4 regions of the Pseudonocardia sp. Cha107L01 genome follow, and region 1 is predicted to be linked to each of the others. Evidence: riboswitches for the same ligand, from Rfam matches in the RefSeq annotation. Region 1 holds a riboswitch; each other region holds the start of a gene.
What was found. A riboswitch is a leader RNA that binds a small molecule or an ion and turns the genes downstream of it on or off. The one in region 1 is predicted to bind S-adenosylmethionine.
Positions count from the first base shown of each region.

Region 2: another riboswitch for S-adenosylmethionine. It lies ahead of ACTXG6_RS41240 (aminotransferase class V-fold PLP-dependent enzyme); the one in region 1 lies ahead of ACTXG6_RS30450 (putative leader peptide).
Region 3: another riboswitch for S-adenosylmethionine. It lies ahead of ACTXG6_RS24460 (LLM class flavin-dependent oxidoreductase); the one in region 1 lies ahead of ACTXG6_RS30450 (putative leader peptide).
Region 4: another riboswitch for S-adenosylmethionine. It lies ahead of thrC (threonine synthase); the one in region 1 lies ahead of ACTXG6_RS30450 (putative leader peptide).

Region 1 is NZ_CP199579.1:6,474,740-6,478,944, reverse strand. It holds gene ACTXG6_RS30460 (AlkA N-terminal domain-containing protein) at 1-1,042, opposite strand, end outside; gene ACTXG6_RS30455 (ATP-binding cassette domain-containing protein) at 1,546-2,154, opposite strand; gene ACTXG6_RS30450 (putative leader peptide) at 2,139-2,228, opposite strand; SAM riboswitch class I at 2,233-2,327, opposite strand; gene ACTXG6_RS30445 (phosphatase PAP2 family protein) at 2,670-3,602, shown strand; gene ACTXG6_RS30440 (LysR family transcriptional regulator) at 3,613-4,205, opposite strand, start outside.
Region 2 is NZ_CP199579.1:8,735,758-8,739,962, forward strand. It holds gene ACTXG6_RS41225 (FecCD family ABC transporter permease) at 1-199, shown strand, start outside; gene ACTXG6_RS41230 (FecCD family ABC transporter permease) at 196-1,320, shown strand; gene ACTXG6_RS41235 (ABC transporter ATP-binding protein) at 1,317-2,219, shown strand; SAM riboswitch class IV at 2,316-2,429, shown strand; gene ACTXG6_RS41240 (aminotransferase class V-fold PLP-dependent enzyme) at 2,468-3,871, shown strand.
Region 3 is NZ_CP199579.1:5,221,970-5,226,174, reverse strand. It holds gene ACTXG6_RS24465 (hypothetical protein) at 128-418, shown strand; gene ACTXG6_RS24460 (LLM class flavin-dependent oxidoreductase) at 571-1,659, opposite strand; SAM riboswitch class IV at 1,877-1,990, opposite strand; gene ACTXG6_RS24455 (hypothetical protein) at 2,344-2,667, shown strand; gene ACTXG6_RS24450 (peroxiredoxin) at 3,452-4,036, opposite strand; gene ACTXG6_RS24445 (enoyl-CoA hydratase/isomerase family protein) at 4,139-4,205, opposite strand, start outside.
Region 4 is NZ_CP199579.1:8,976,695-8,980,899, reverse strand. It holds gene ACTXG6_RS42325 (DNA internalization-related competence protein ComEC/Rec2) at 1-172, shown strand, start outside; gene thrC (threonine synthase) at 318-1,580, opposite strand; SAM riboswitch class I at 1,590-1,747, opposite strand; gene holA (DNA polymerase III subunit delta) at 1,995-2,999, shown strand; gene rpsT (30S ribosomal protein S20) at 3,261-3,521, opposite strand; gene ACTXG6_RS42305 (WhiB family transcriptional regulator) at 3,721-4,074, shown strand; gene cynS (cyanase) at 4,028-4,205, opposite strand, start outside.

The DNA of each region.
Region 1 (4,205 bases):
CCGGCTCGCCGTGTGCGGTGACCAGCCGGGCGGCCAGGGTGCGCGCGGCCGAGGTCGACACCTGCTGGCCGAGCACCGCGCGCACCGCGAACTCGACCGGGTCGACCGTGCGCGGCACCCGCCGGCCGACGTCCTTGTTCACCACCGGCGCGAGCACCGGGTCGGCGCGCAGCAGGTCGTCGACAGCCACCGGGTCGGCGTCCAGGTCCAGCAGCCAGCGGCACCGGCTGATCGCCGTGGACAGGTCCCGCAGGTTGGTGAGGGTGAGCCGGCAGTCGACGTAGTCCGGCAGCGGCCGCAGCGCCACGATCCCGTGACCGTGCGGCAGCCGCAGGGTGCGCCGGTACGCCCCGTCGCGCCACTCCTCGACGCCGGGCACCGCGGTGGCGACCAGGTGCCCGAACAGGTTGTCCGGGCAGAACGGCTGGCGGAACGGCAGACGCAGGACGAGGGTGCCAGGCGTGGTCGCCGGGTGCCCGCGCGCGGCGCGGGTACGCACCTCGGTCGGGGTGCGGTGGAAGACCTCCCGCACGGTCTCGTTGAACGAGCGGACACTGGCGAAACCGGCGGCGAAGGCGACATCGCCCATCGGCACCGAGCTGGTTTCGAGGAGCACCCGCGCGGTCTGCGCCCGTTGCGCGCGGGCCAGCGCCAGCGGCCCGGCGCCGAGCTCGGCGAGCAACTGCCGTTGGAGCTGTCGCGTGCTGTAGCCCAGGCGGGTGGACACCCCGGCGACACCCTCCCGGTCGACCACACCGTCGGCGATCAGCCGCATCGCCCTGGCGACCACGTCAGCGCGCTCGTTCCACAGCGGTGAGCCCGGGCTGGCATCCGGCCGGCACCGCTTGCACGCCCGGAACCCGGCCTGCTGAGCGGCCGCCGCACTCGGGTAGAAGCGCATGTTCTCCGGCTTGGGCGGCACCACCGGGCAGCTCGGGCGGCAGTAGATCCCGGTGGTCAGCACGGCGGTGAAGAACCAGCCGTCGAACCGGGCGTCCTTGGACTGGACAGCCCGGACACAGTGTTCTACGTCTTCGTGCATGCGCTCCAGCATCGTCGCTGCACGGCGGTTCGGCTGGCGGAAATGCGACACCACCCGAACGGTGTGCCCGCCGCGCGCGGCAGCGGCAGCGCGCAGCGGCCGACCGGCGCGGCGCAGCCGACCTGCCTGTCGTTACCGAGCTGCACAACAGGCAGGGCGGCGCAGCCGACCTGCCTGTCGTTACCGAGCTGCACAACAGGCAGGGTGGAGCGCTCCAAAACCTGCCTCGTGTGCAGCTCGGTAACACCATGCACCGCCACGCTGCCACGCCGCCACGCCCGGCCCCGCCGCCACGCCCGGCCACGCCGCCAAGCCGGCCACGCCCGGCCAAGCTCGCGCTGCTCGGTCTGATGTTGGCCCGTACCAAGGTGGGGCCGCCCTCCTGGCCTTCCCACGGGCTGAGCGGCTCCGGGAGCTGACCAGCGGAGTAGCTGAGTTGACCTCACGGCAATGGGAGCTGGAAATCCTGGCCGAGGTGGGGAAGATGCGCTCCTGATGGCCCGTCAGCGTGTCGTCTGTGGTTCCTGGTGGCGGTGCCCGGCGATCGAGTCCAGCAGCTCCGCGGTGTAGCTGTGGTGGGGGTCGGTGAACAGCTCCTCGGTGGCCCGCGGCTCGACCAGCTGGCCACGGCGCATAACACCGACGCGGTGGGCGATCTGACGGACGACGGCGAGGTCGTGGGAGATGAACAGGTAGCTGAGCTCGGCTTCGCGCTGCAGTTCGTTGAGCAGGTCGAGCACCTGTGCCTGTACCGAGACGTCGAGCGCGGATACCGGTTCGTCGCAGACCACGAGGTCGGGGGACAGGGCGAGGGCCCTGGCGATGGCCACCCGTTGGCGTTGTCCGCCGGAGAGCTCGACCGGATGGCGCGCCAGTACCGAGGTCGGCAGTGCCACCCGCCCGATCAGCTCGGCGGCTCGTCGCCGTCGGCTCGCGGCCGTCCCGACGTCGAAGGCGCGCAATGGTTCGGTGATGACCTCTTCGATGCTGAACCGGGGGTCGAGCGAGGTGTAGGGGTTCTGGTAGATCAGCTGTGCCGCCGTTTCCTGCGACGCGGCGTTGAGGATGGCGCGAGGGGGTGGGGCGGGGGAGTAGGTCAACCGACCCGACAGGCCGCGCTGGTCACGCGCAGCAGGTCCACGTGCCGCCGGTAGCAGCAGCCACCGTCGCCGTAGAACGCGCGCACCTGACCTCCATCGCTCCCGGCGGAAGCACCCGCTCCCGCTCACACGGGGGGTTGCTGCGGCGTCACCGAGCCAGGTCTCTCAGCCGCTCTGGATGGTTCGCCGACCAGCGGCCGGCGGCGCAACTGTAGGCAGCTCCGACGGGTTCGTGTCAACGGCGAGGTTGCCCACGTCACCGTATGCGGCCGGCTGGCGGTCGGGGTGGCCCGCCCGGGCCCCGTAAACTCAACCGGTCCTCGACGCTGAGGCTCCCCTGGACCAGCGGACCGAGAGAACAGTTTCCGCTGGGATCGTGTTCGGAGTTTGCCGGGAAACCGACCGCTGGCCGCGCTGAGCCGGTGGACGTGATGAACGGCGGAATTGGAGCGTCAGTGTCGTTGCGGCCAATCGCTGACCGAGGTCGGACCGATCCGGTCGAGCCGCGTTACCGGCGGATCCGGTGGTTGGCCGCGGCGGCCTACGCGGTGGCGTTAGCGGTGTCCGTGGTCGTCGACGGGGTGCCGCTGTTCCGGATGTCCGTGGTCCTGTGGACGTTGGGCGCGTTCGGTGTCTACTGCATCGGGCGTGGGTGGCGGCTGTTCGGCCGGGCGCTGCTGGACTGGGTGCCGTTCTGCGCGGTGATGATCTGCTACGACCTGTCCCGGGGCGCGGCGGACAAGTTCGACCAGCCCGTGCACGTCACCTGGCCCGCTGCCGCCGATCAGCGGTTGTTCGGCACGGTCCCGACGGTCTGGCTGCAGCACCGGTTCCACAGTCCCGGTGTGGTGCACTGGTACGACATCGCCGCGTCGCTGACCTATTTCTCGTTCTTCCTGACGGTTCCCGTGGTCATGGCCGTGCTGTGGATCCGGAACCGGGCGCTGTGGCGGCGCTTCACCGCGAACGTGGTGCTGGTGTCCCTTGCCGCACTGGCCACCTACGTGGCATTTCCGGAGGCGCCGCCGTGGTACGCGGCCCGCGAGGGTGCAATCGGCTCGGTCCAGCGGATTTCCAGCCTGGGTTGGTCCGACCTGGGACTGCGCGCCGCGAGCGACCTGATCACCCAAGGGCAGGCCATCTCCAACGACGTCGCGGCGATGCCGTCGTTGCACGTCGCGTACACCATGCTGGTCGCGCTGTTCTTCCTGCGCCGGGTACCGAGGTGGGCCCGGCCGCTGCTGTTGGCCTACCCGGTGGCGATGGGGCTCACGCTCGTCTACACCGGCGAGCACTACGTCGTCGACCTGGTGGCGGGCATCGGCTACGTCATTCTCATCGACGCCGCGGTCTCGGCCGTCGCCGCGGCCACGACGGCCCGCCGCGCGGGCCGGACCGCGTCGCACCCGGCGCACCCGGTGGGCGCGGTGGCGGCGGCCGTGAGCAGCGGTTCGCCCTGACAGACGCTCCCTACGCCGGCCAGCCGGGTTCGGTGATCGTGGCGGCCAGCGCGCTGAGCAGTACCTGGGCGGGTTGGGACGGCGGCGGTTTGCCGCACACGGCGGCCAGCACCTGCCTACCCAGCCCGGGGACCCGGTCCAGCCGCACTCCGGGGTGTCGGTTGGCGACCAACGTGAGGCCGGGCAGCAGGCTCACGCCGAGCCCCGCGGCCACGAGCGCCTGCACCGCGACGTAGTCCTCGGTCTCGAAGTCCACGGTCGGGGTGAAACCGGCCCGCTCACACGCCACGACGAGATGCTCCCGGCAACGCTCGCAGCCGGCGATCCACCGGTCGTCGGCGTAGCTCGCCAGCTCCGCCCTCGGCCCCGACCAGGAGCGGCCGGCGGGTGTGACGACGTACAGCGGTTCGTCGAGCAGCGGGATCATGGTGATGTCACGGCGGTCGCGCTGCGGCGGGTCACCGTGTTCGAAGATGAGTGCGACATCCACCTCGTTGTTACGCAGCGCGCTCAGCGCCTCCGGCGGTTCGGCCTCGGTGAGCGACAGCTCGATACCGGGATGATCGGCGGTCACCCGGGCTATGGCGAGCGGCACCACGGTGG
Region 2 (4,205 bases), 2.3 Mb from region 1:
CCGGTTCTGCACCGGCCCGGACTACCGCTGGCTGCTGCCGGCCGCCGGGTTGGCCGGCGCGGTCCTGCTGCTGGTCGCCGACGTGGTCGGCCGGGTGGTGGCACGCCCCGGCGAGCTGCAGGTCGGGATCGTGCTGGCGTTCATCGGGGCACCGTTCTTCGTCTTCCTGGTCCGCCGGCGCAAGCTGGTCCGGTTGTGACCGGGCGCTCCGGTCGCGCAGCCGAGCCCGGTACCCGAGCCGGTGTCGATGCCGCCACCGCGGCGGTGTTGGGGCGCCCGGCGATCCGGGTGGGCGGGTTCTCCGGGGTCTGGCGGCCCAGGCTGGTCACCGTGACGCTGGTCGGCGCGGCCCTCGTGGTGCTGGCGGCCGCGGTGAACATCGGCCGGGGCGACTTCCCGATCTCGATCGGCGACGTGCTCGCCGCACTGGCCGGCGGCGGTGACCGGGCGCAGCGCTTCATCGTGCTGCAGCTGCGGTTGCCGAGGACGTTGACCGGGGTGCTGGTCGGCGCCGCGCTCGGCCTGTCCGGGGCGCTCACCCAGTCCGTCACACGCAACCCGCTGGCCAGCCCGGACCTGCTCGGGGTGCTGGCCGGGGCGAGCACCACCGCGGTCGCGGTGATCGCGCTGGGCGGCGGCGGTGGCGTCGCGGTCGGGCTGATGGCCTCGCTCGGCGTCCCGCTCGCCGCGCTGCTCGGCGGGGTGCTCGCGGCCGTGGTGGTGTACGGCCTTGCCTACCGGCGCGGCGTGCAGAGCGACCGGTTGGTGCTGGTCGGGGTCGGGGTGAACGCGGTCGCGGTCGGCATCACCTCCTGGCTGCTGGTCGTGGCGAACATCAACCAGGCCACCCAGGCGACGGTGTGGCTGACCGGCTCGCTCAACTCCAGCGGCTGGGCCCAGGTGCTCCCGGTCGGCACGGCCCTCGTGGTGCTGGTGCCGACCGCGCTGCTGCTGGCGTTCGGGCTCGGTGCGCTGCAACTGGGCGACGACACCGCCAGCGGCCTCGGCGTGCGGGTGAACCGGTCCCGGGTGGCGCTCGGGCTGGTCGGACTGGTGCTGGCCGCGGTGGCCACGGCGAGCGCGGGGCCGATCGGGTTCGTCGCGCTGGTCGTGCCGCAGGTCTGCCAGCGCCTGGTCCGCACCGCCACCCCGCCGCTGCTGGCCTCCGCCGTCTACGGCGCGCTGCTCACCGTGGCCGCCGACCTGATCGCCCGTACCGCGCTGCCCCGGGAGCTGCCGGTCGGCATCGTCACGGCCGTGCTGGGCACCCCGTACCTGCTGTACCTGCTCGGCCGCCGCAACCGTGGAGTGTCGCTATGACCGAGAACTCCACCGCCTCCAGCACCGCCTCCAGCACCGCCTCCAGCACCGCCGCGAGCACCGCCTCCAGCACCACCTCCAACGCCCCCTCCAACGCCGCCACCCAGCCGGTCCGGCTGCGGGCCCGCGAGCTGCGACTGGGGTACGGCGACGCGGTGGTGATCGACGACCTGGACCTGGACGTGCTCGACGGCACGGTCACGGCGGTGATCGGGCCCAACGGCTGCGGCAAGTCGACACTGCTGCGCGCGCTGGCCAGGCTGCTGCCGGCCCGGCACGGGCACGTGCTGCTGGACGGGCTGCGGATCGACCGGTACCCGACCCGCGAGGTCGCCAAGGTGCTCGGGGTGCTGCCGCAGACCCCGGTCGCACCGGACGGGCTCACCGTCGCCGACCTGGTCGCCCGGGGCCGGCACCCGCACCAGGCGTGGTACCGGCAGTGGTCCGGCGACGACGAGGCGGCGGTGGCGGAGGCGCTGGACTGGACCGGGATGAGCGAGTTCGCCGAGCGCACGGTGGACACCCTGTCCGGCGGCCAGCGGCAGCGGGTGTGGATCTCCATGGCGCTGGCCCAGGGCACCGAGATCCTGCTGCTGGACGAGCCGACCACGTTCCTCGACCTGGCCCACCAGGTGGACGTGCTGGACCTGGTCGAACGGCTGCACCGGGAGATGCACCGCACCGTCGTGATGGTGCTGCACGACCTGAACCTGGCCGCCCGCTACGCCGGGCGGCTGATCGCGATGCGGGACGGCCGGATCGTGGCCGACGGGCCACCCGAGGAGGTCCTCACCGCCGAACTGCTGCGCGCGGTGTTCGACCTGGACGCCCAGGTGATCACCGACCCGGTCGCGGGCACCCCACTCGTAGTGCCGGTGGGCCGGCGCCACCGGGGCTGACCCCGCGCACCACCCGTCTCCCCCGGTGTGGCCCGGCTCTCGGTTCCGCGATACGGCGTTGACGAGCCGGGGCCGAGGCCCGTACCTTGCCAACCAGGTCAAGAGTGCCAGCTTCAAGCCCCGGCTCGCTGGCCGGCAACCCTCCTCCGCGGCGGGGTGCTCCGGGTGACGACCAGGCCGTCGTGACAGTCACGTCGGCAAGCGCGGACCCGCGGCGTACCCGGGGTCCCAGACACGGAGGACCCGTGATGACGCTCGCCCTCGATCGCCCGTGCCCGGTCACCAGCTCCGAGCAGACCCACACCGAGCAGACCGGCACCGAGCAGACCGGCACCGACCAGACCCACACCGGGCTCCCCGCCGTCACCGGCACCGAACTGCGGGTCCCGCTGGTCACCGGCGGCTGGACCCGGTACGCCAACCTGGACTACGCCGCGAGCGCGCCGGCGCTCGCCACGGTGGCCGACCACGTCGAGCAGGTGCTGCCCTACTACGCCAGCGTGCACCGCGGCGCCGGTTACGCCTCGCAGGTGTGCACCGGGCTGCTGGAGCGGGCCAGGGACACCGTCGGCGAGTTCGTCGACGCGCGGCCGGACGACGTGGTGATCTTCACCCGCAACACCACCGACGCGCTCAACCTGCTCGCCGGCTGTGTGCCCGGCGCGGTGCTCTGCCTGGACGTCGAGCACCACGCCAACCTGCTGCCCTGGCGCGCCGGGCCGCACCGCGCACTGCGGGCCGCGGCGACCGTCGCGCAGACCCTCGACGACCTGGCCGACGCCCTCGCCGCGACGCCGACCGCGCTGCTGGCCATCACCGGCGCGTCCAACGTGACCGGCGAGGTGCTGCCGATCGACCGGGTGGTGCGGATCGCACACGAGGTGGGGGCCCGGGTGGTGCTGGACGCCGCCCAGCTCGCGCCGCACCGGCGGATCAGCCTGGCCGAGACCGGCGTGGACTACCTGGCGCTGTCCGGGCACAAGCTGTACGCGCCGTACGGCGCCGGCGTGCTGGTCGGTCGCCGCGACTGGCTGGACGCCGCACCCCCGCACCTGGCCGGCGGCGGCGCGGTGCGCCGGGTGACCGACACCGCCACCGAGTGGGCGGCCGCGCCCCACCGGCACGAGGGCGGCACCCCGAACGTGCTCGGCGCCGCGGCGCTCGCCCAGGCCTGCCGGACGCTGGCCCCGGTACTCGGGGACGCCGCGGCCGCGCACGAGCGGAACCTGCTGAACCGGTTGGAGACGGGACTGGCCGGCATCCCCGGCGTCGAGGTCCTGCGGATCTGGCCGGACAGCCCGGACCGGATCGCGGTGGTGAGCTTCGTGGTGGCCGACCGCCCGGCCGGGTACGTCGCCGCCTACCTCTCCGCCGAGCACGGCATCGGACTGCGGGACGGCAAGTTCTGCGCGCACCCCCTGCTGGAGCGGCTCTGCCCCGGCGGCGAGGCGCTGCGCGCGAGCATCGGACTCGGCAGCACCGCCGAGGACATCGACCGGCTGCTGGCGGCGCTGCGCACCCTGGTCAGCTCCGGCGCGAGCTGGACCTACGCCCCGGTGGACGGCCGCTGGGCGCCGACCCCGGACCCGCGCGACCTCGACCCGTTCGGGATCGGCCGGGCGAGCGGAGCCGGCGCCCGTTGCCAGCCCTGAGTCAGCGGCCATGCTGCCGGGGATGACTTCAGATCGATGTGAGCCATCGCGCACATTGTGAGCCCAGATGTGCGCGATGGCTCACACCACCGCACCACGTCCCGCCCCGGGGCAGGCCCGACGCACGCAACGCTATTCACCCCGAAAATGCGCACTAATGGAATTGAATAGCTCGGACAAGGCTTTCCCCGCTGACCAGTCCGCGTGAGACGAAAGCAATTGTGTGCCGCTCGGCGAGGCCGCGATGTCCGCCGTCTCGGCGGTCGACGCGGCGGGTGCCCGGTCGATCCGTACGGCCGCCGACCGCGACCGGGCAACCGTCCGTACCAGCCAG
Region 3 (4,205 bases), 1.3 Mb from region 1:
TCGGCGGATCCTCAATTTTGAGGATGCATCGCCGTCGACCGACCGCGAGGGTTCGTCAGCTCGCCGGCGCTCTGCCTGTCTGGCTGGACAAGCGTCGGCCTCGTGATCTGCCCGAGGAGACAATACGATGCGCGTGCTCATGACTGTTGAGATCCCGACGGAACCTGGCAATCTGGCGATCAAGGATGGCCGGCTGGGGAAGGTGATCGAGTCTGTCCTGAGCGGCATCAACCCCGAGGCTGTCTACTTCGCGACCCGATCCGGAAACCGGGCGGCGTACATCGTCTTCGACCTGGAAGATGCCAGCCGCATACCGGTCGTGGCCGAACCCTTCTTCACCGAGCTGGGGGCGAAGGTCGACCTGACTCCCGTGATGAACAGGGAAGATCTGGCCGAGGGCCTCAGCAACCTGCGCTAATGGTGCCGTTCTAGCTTGTTGCTCGGCCAGCCGCGGGTTCCGGCTGGCCGAGCTCGAGGGCCGCCCCAGCGCGGCGGACAGTTCGCGCGCGATGGCTCGGGTGATCTGTCCGGCTTCTGGCGGGCGGTGCCCGAGTCGCCCCCTGGGGGCGGTCAGAGCTGAGCGGCGCGCGGCGTGGTGGCCGGGCTCCAGCCGAGCGACGGGGCGACCTCGTTGCGGATCAGCTCGAGTGACCGCAGGGTCTCCCGGTGCCCTGGGTCGGCCGGGTGCACCTGCAGGATCAGGTCGGTGGCCAGCGGGAGCACCCGGTCCGCGCGCAGGCTGGCGATGACGTCTTCCGGGCAGCCGAGGTGCAGGTCGCTCCGGGTGACCAGGTCCGCCAACGGCGCATGCGGGTCGAGGCCGCCCCGGCCGGCCAGTTGGGTGGCGGAACGGCGCAGCCCGGCCTCGGCCTCGCGGAACGCCTCCACCCGGGTCGGAGCGACGTACAGCGAGCGGGACAGACCGATCCGGGGCGTGATGTCGGGATGGGACCAGCTGCCGAGGTAGGCCTCGACGAGTTCGGACTGCGCCTCCCCGAGCGGCCGGTGCGCGGCGGTGGCCCAGCTCGCGCCATTCTGGCCGGGTCGGATCGCGGTGCGCGCCAGGAGCAGGCCGCTGCCGTGTTCGGCGGCCCGCACGGCGCCCGCCACCCCGAACGTCGCCTCCCACACGGTGGCGAGCAGCGGCCGCGCGGGCGGGAACAGCGTGGACCCGGCCGGGGTGAGCTCCTGGCCGGCCAGGGCGTCGCGGACCACGGCGAACGCCCGGTCGTACTCCTGCTGCCGGTCCTCGAAGGGCACCCCGAAGATCGCGAACGCGGGCTCGCCGCCACCGGTGCCGAAGCCCAGTTCGAGTCGCCCGTTGCTCAGTGCCGCGAGCACCGCCGCGTCCTCGGCGAGCCGGACGGGATTCTCCAGGGCGAGGGTGATGATGCCGGTCGCCAGGGTGAGCCGGCGGGTGTACTGCGCGGCGGCGGCCAGGAACACCAGCGGGGACGGTAGGCCGCCCTCGTTGCCGGCGTGGTGTTGCGCGACCCATCCGGTGTCGAAGCCGAGCCGGTCCGCGGTCATCAGCAGTTCCAGCGCGCGCGTGTAGCGCCGTGGCGGCGGGACCTCGTCGACGAGCCGGGTGAACACACCGAGGCGGAACGGATTCCGCTGCCGCTGGTGGGGAAAGGGGTCCGTTCCGGTGCTGGACATGACGGTGGTTCTCCCTGAAGAAGCCGCGGGCAGAGGTCAGCTGGTGCCGAGTGGTCGGGGCACTCAGCCGCTACAGAGAGCGGTGGACACCCGGTGCAGATCAACATGCAGACGCGTCACCAACAGCTCGCCCCGGCCCAGCGATGCCACGCGGCTGGGCAGGCGTCCCATGCTCTCCGCAATCGCCAACGCCATCGCCATGATCGGCCCCTTGAGTCCGGTGCGCTTGCTCGGCCGTCTCCGGCGAAGCCTGGTCATCACCCGGGGCACCCCACCGCACAGCGAGGGTTGTCAGCCAGCAAGCCGGGGCTCCGCGCTGGCATTCGCGACCGTCTCGAACACTAGCAGCGGGCTCTCGCCCGAGAACCCCCGTATTCCCTAGCTCACAGTCGGACCGGCATCATCAATGCAGCGCGTAGGCATCCAGCCTGGTTGAGTTCGCCGAGCAGTTACCTGATCGCGGTCGTCGACCTGGTGTCGAATGCTCCGGTCGGCTCGACATACCACTGACTCAATCTATTCGGACCCTGGGGAACTGAGATCGCGCTGAGGTCCGCGGTTATGTGGCTCCGTATCTTTACCGCGAACGATCCGTTACCTCCGATAGTGCCAGCAGGGCTCCCACTCGTCGCTGGTTTTCGAGGTGGTCGTCGAGACACCGCCTGGTTGAACAGGAGATCGACTGTGCTGAAGAAGGCTGGAATCGTGGCGGCAGCCACCACCGCGGGTCTGCTCGCGCTGAGCCCGCTGGCTTTCGCTGGTGACTACGAGGGCGATTCGGGCCATCACCATCACCACGGCGGCAGCAACGACCACGAGAGCAGCGCCAGCTGTTACCAGAACAATGGCGCAAAGGACAAGGCGCACGGCGTTCACGGACAGGCCGGCCTGGTCAACGTTCAGGACACGACTGTCCAGGTTCCGATCCAGGCGTGCAACAACAGCGTGCTCGATGGTGTTCTGGGGATTCTCACCAAGAACCAGAAGAACTCTGACAACCACGGCTGAGCCGGGATAGGCAGGTAAGCTAACCGGCAGCCAAGACCAGGCACCGATTGCAATCAGACGCACCTTGCCCTTGGTGCGCGGGCGTCGGTTCCCGAGGCGTGTGAACTTTGACGCTATCTGTGGATGCCCTCAGTTCAAGATGACTCGCCATATCATAAAATCGAAACTCAAACCCATAGAATAGTTGCAGGCGAGCTCGCGGATTATCCCTGAGCTTGGTCTAAGCATAACCGAAATGCTGTCGTGCACCGGCCCCATGGATTCGCACAACAGCGTGAGCCGGATCTCCCCACGTAGAAAGGCAATACTTAGTGTCAAACCAACGACTGATTCATGCGGCGACAGCGGTTGCGGCCGCGGTCATCGCAGTGGGCCTGACGAGCTCACCGGCATGGGCCGACCCGCTGCCTGGCCCATCTCCGGCCGCACCACACGCCAGCCCCCAGCGCCCGGCACCTCCCGCCCCACACCCCGGCCCCCAGCACCCGGCACCTCCCGCCCCCCAGCACCCAGCACCTCCCGCCCCACACCCCGCCCCCCAGCACCCAGCACCTCCCGCACCACACCCCGGCCCCCAGCACCCGGCACCTCCCGCACCACAGCACCCAGCACCTCCCGCACATCACTGAGCAGGGCCAACGCTTAGGCAGCGAACTGCCGCTGCTGGATGAACCCTTCGTCCAGCAGCGGCATCGCTGCGTGAATCGGGCGCGACCTCCGCCTTGAGCGCCCGCACCTCGCCGGCGATCTCCGCGGCGGACATCGACACGAATGACTGTCCGAGCTACGTGTGCTTGCGGTGCTTCTCGCGCGGTGGTGGCGAACCACCCGACGGCAGGTTGCGGTTCTGCAGGAACCACAGGACCTGGTCGGCGTGCACGGATGCGCGCAGCTCGTTCGAGACGACCTTGAGTACGGTTCGGTCGACATCGATGACGAACGTCGACCGTTTGACCGGCAACAACCGGGCCAACAGGCCGCGGCGTCGGGTATGCCGACCATGGCGGTCCCCCCGGCGCCCGGCCATCTTCCCGCCCAGCTTGATCAGCGCCCCTCGCCGCACCCCGAACTGCTCGGACACCGCGCCACCCACGTCGGAGAGCAACGGGTAGTCGAATGCGCGCTGCTGCGCGAAGTGGGCCTGCTTGTCGACCGTGTCGGTGCTGATGCCCACCCGCTGGACCCCCAGTGCGGCGAACTCGTTGCTGAGGTCACGGAAATGACAGGCTTGGACGGTACAGATCGGTGACGACGCGATCGGGAAGAAGAACAGCACCACGGGGCCGTCCGCGAGAAGCACGGACAGTGTCCGCGCCCGACCCGTGTGGTCGTACAGGGTGAAGTCCGGCACCCTGTCGCCTGTGATCATCAACCGAGGGTATCTCCAGCGCACCCGATCTAGTGCCCCGCGCCGGAAATCTGCGCAATAATTCCGGCGCCCAGATGGCGCCTCGCGGCGGTCTGAGCCGGGCTACCGTTTGCGCTGGGCGAATGCGTCCAGCTTGGCGCGGTGCTCGGCGCTGTTGACCAGCACGGTG
Region 4 (4,205 bases), 2.5 Mb from region 1:
CACCTACGGGCACCCGAACTCGACGGTGCTGGACGCGCTCCGCCGGGCCGGCACGCTGGTGCGGCGTACCGACGAGTCCGGCGACGTGGCCGTGGTGGCCTCCAGGGAGGGCCCGGTGGCGGTGGCCCGAGGTCATCCCCGGCCGGCGCCCCGCCAGCGTGGACGCGGCTGAGCCCGGCCGCTCGACGTGATCTGTCGGTGCGGCCGGGCTCAGTGGTCGGGTACCCCGGTCAGTTGGCTCAGCGGTGGGTCGGCTCAGCGGTCGGTTGGCTCAGCGGTGGGTCGGCTCAGCGGTGGGTCGGCAGGGGTGGGTCGGCTCAGCCCTGCAGCACGCGCCGGACCTCGGCGGTGGAGGACGACACGGTGGCGGTCGGGCCCACGTGACCGGCGACCGCGTCGAGCGTCTTCAGCCCGTCGCCGGTGATCAGCAGCACGGTGTCGGCCTCCGGGTCCAGCTGACCGGACTCGATCAACTTGCGGGTGCAGGCGAGGGTGACCCCGCCGGCGGTCTCCGCGAAGATCCCCTCGGTCCGGGCGAGCAGCCGGATCGCGTCCACCACCTCGGCATCCGACACGTCCGCCACCGCGCCCCCGGTACGCCGCACGGTGTCGAGCACGTAGGGGCCGTCCGCCGGGTTGCCGATGGCCAGCGAGCGCGCGATGGTGTCCGGCCGGACCGGACGGATCACGTCGTGGCCCTCCGCGAATGCCGCCGAGACCGGCGAGCAGCCGGTGGCCTGTGCGCCGAACACCTTGTACGGCGTCGGCTCCACCAGGCCCAGCGTGCCGAGCTCGCGGAACGCCTTGTCGACCTTGGTCAGCTGGGAGCCGGAGGCCACCGGCACCACGATCTGCTCCGGGAGCCGCCACCCCAGCTGCTCGGCCACCTCGTAACCCAGCGTCTTGGAGCCCTCGGCGTAGTACGGGCGGACGTTCACGTTGACGAACGCCCAGTCCTCTTCTTCGGCGGCCAGCTCGGTGGCGAGGCGGTTCACGTCGTCGTAGTTGCCGTCCACCGCGATCAGGGTGCCGCCGTACACGGCGGTCATCTGGATCTTGGCCTGCTCGAGCGACTTCGGGACGAGCACCACCGAGCGCCAGCCGGCACGGGCCGCGGCGGCCGCGACGGCGTTCGCCAGGTTGCCGGTGGACGGGCAGGCCAGCACGCTGAAGCCGAGCTCACGGGCGGCGGCCAGGGCCACCGCGACCACGCGGTCCTTGAACGAGTGGGTGGGGTTGCCGGTGTCGTCCTTCAGCCACAGGTTCTTGAGGCCGATTTCCTTGCCGAGCCGCTCCGCGCGCACCAGGCGGGTCATCCCGGGCTCGGTGTTGGGGTGGCGGGTCACGTCGGTCGGCACCGGCAGCAGCGAGGCGTACCGCCAGATCGACTTGGGACCGGCCTCGATGCGCTCCCGGGTGACGCCGACGAAGTCGTAGGCGACCTCGAGCGGGCCGAAACACTCCGGACAGGCGAACTCCGGGGCGAGCGGGATCTCATGGCCACACTCGCGACAGGACAGGGCACGGGCCGGCCCGAGGTCGAGCGAGGTGGAAGCGGATAGCGTGGTGCTCACGGACATCGCGAGGTCTCCTCATCTGTCCCGCAACATGCGGGTCGGAATTGGCACCGTGATCACTGAGCGACCTCGCCCATGACGGGCGTGCTGCGCAACGGCTATGCGCAGATCGGTCAATGCCGGTTGCCGGGGCTTCGCAGGGCCGTTCCCTCTGCCCCTCTGGATGAGCCTTATTCAGTTGTGGCCCGCGCTCGGACCGCTCGCCATCGGAGGTGAGCTAAGGCCACGTTACGTCAAGGTTGCCCATTCCGCCCAGTCTGTTCCGCGATCTGGGAGCCGGCTCACTCGCCCGGCGCGGGCCGCCCTGTTGCCTGTGCGCTCCGGGCCGCCCGCCCGGGGGATGCGGGCCAGGGCTCCCTCCGGTGCCCTCGGGGTGGCACGTCCGGGGGTGTCCGGCGGGGCTGGGACGATGGCGGCATGAGCAGCCCGCCCGCGAGCCAGGCCGACCACGGCGCCGCGATCAGCGTGACCACTCCGCCGCTCCGGTTGATCGTCGGCGACGAGGAGCTGCTGGTCGAGCGGGCGGTGGAGAACGCGCTGGCCTCGGCGCGGGCGGCCGACCCGAGCGCCGAGCTGCGCAGGGTCGCCGCCGCTTCGCTGACCAGGGCCGAGCTCGCCGAGCTGATCAGTCCGTCGCTGTTCGCCGAGGGGCGGGTGGTGGTGCTGGACGCGGCCCATGAAGCGAGCAAGGACGTCGCCTCGATGATCACCGACTACGTCGCCGACCCGGCCGACGGGGTGAGCCTGGTGGTACTGCACGCGGGGGGCGCGCGTGGCAAGGCGCTGGCCGACGTGTTGCGCGGCGCGGGTGCCGAGATCACTGAGTGCCCGCGGGTGACGAAGTACGACGAGCGGGTGGACTTCGTCCGCGCCGAGATCCGCCGGGCCGGTGGGCGTATCACCCAGGAGGCCATCCGGGTGCTGCTCGACGCGGTGGGCAACGACCTGCGCGAGCTGGCGGCCGCGTCGGCGCAGCTGGTCGCGGACACCGACGGCGGTGTCGACGAGAACGCGGTGCGCCGGTACCACCGGGGCCGCGCCGAGGTCACCGGGTTCGCGGTGGCCGAGAAGGCGATCACCGGGGACCGCTCCGGTGCACTCGAGGCACTGCGCTGGGCGATCGTGCTGGGGGTGCCGGCGGTGCTGGTGGCCGACGCGCTTGCCGACGCGGTCCGTACGGTGGCCAAGGTCGGTGCGGCCGGCCGGGGCGACCCGTTCAAGATGGCCGGGGCACTGGGCATGCCGCCGTGGAAGATCCGCAAGGCGCAGGCGCAGGCCCGCGGTTGGCGGCCGGCCGGGATCGCGCTCGCGATGGCGGCGGTGGCCGTGGTCAACGCCGACGTCAAGGGCGCGGCGCCCGACCCGAACTATGCGCTCGAGCGCGCCGTGCTGCGGATCGTGGAAGCCCGCGAGGTCAGCTAGCTGCTGTTGTGGCTGGCACAGACCGGGTGCTGCCCGCACAGCCCGTGCACGGGCTGTGCGGGCCACAGCGGGTCTGTGCGAGGCGCGAGTGGGCGGGCGCGCCGGCGGTAGGGCACAGCAAATCGGCGGCGCTACCCCACGGGAGTGGACAGCGCCGCCGATGGCCGCAGCGGGAGTTCTACTCAGTTCATCGCCGCCGACCCAGCGGGTATTACAGCTGGGGCGAAAGAAAGTTCTGAGGCGATGTACGTCGGTGAGCGATCAGCTCGCGTTGACCTTGCGGGCCATCGCGGCCTTCTTGTTCGCGGCCTGGTTCTGGTGGATGACACCCTTGCTGGCCGCCTTGTCCAGCGCGCGGCTGGCGGAGCGCTGACGCTCGACGATCTTGTCGTTGTCCCCGGCTTCGAGGGCTTCGCGGAAGCGGCGGATCGAGGTCCGGAGGGCTGACTTGACCGACTTGTTGCGCTGGCGGCGCTTCTCGTTGGTCTTGACCCGCTTAATCTGCGACTTGATGTTGGCCACGCGACTGCCTCTGGTCTTCCTGTTCGTCGTTGTTCGCCGCGCGCCGCTGACTGGCGACGGGCCGCTGCAGCCCGGCGGGAGGATCACGCGGGCATTCGACTTACCAGGGTAACAGCGCCCCGAAGTCTCAGGGTTCCCGGGGCGAATCTCCGTATCTTCCCTGATGTCCGGGCGCCGCCGCCCGACAACCATCGTGGTCATGAGGGGAACAACAAACCTGACGGCCACGACGTCCCACCCGCCCTGCTCGAAGGCCGACCCCGAGCTGTGGTTCGCCGAGCGCCCGGCCGACCTGCACCTCGCCAAGGCGCTGTGCGGGCACTGCCCGATCAAGGCGGCCTGCTTGGCGGGCGCGCTGGACCGGGAGGAGCCCTGGGGCGTCTGGGGCGGCGAGATCATCCAGCAGGGCGTCGTGCTCGCCTACAAGCGGGGCCGGGGTCGGCCGAGCAACGCCGACCGGCGGCTCGGCCTGGTGACCAAGGTCGCCAGCGACCACGGACCCGAGCTCACCAGACCCGGTACGACAGGAACTTTCCACTCAAGGTCAGCTTGACCCGGTCGCCCTTCGGGTCGGGCACCCGCTCGAAGTCGAGTTCGAAGTCGATCGCGCTCATGATGCCGTCGCCGAACTCCTCGCGGATCAGCTCGCTGATCGTGCTGCCGTAGACCTGGATGGCTTCCTGC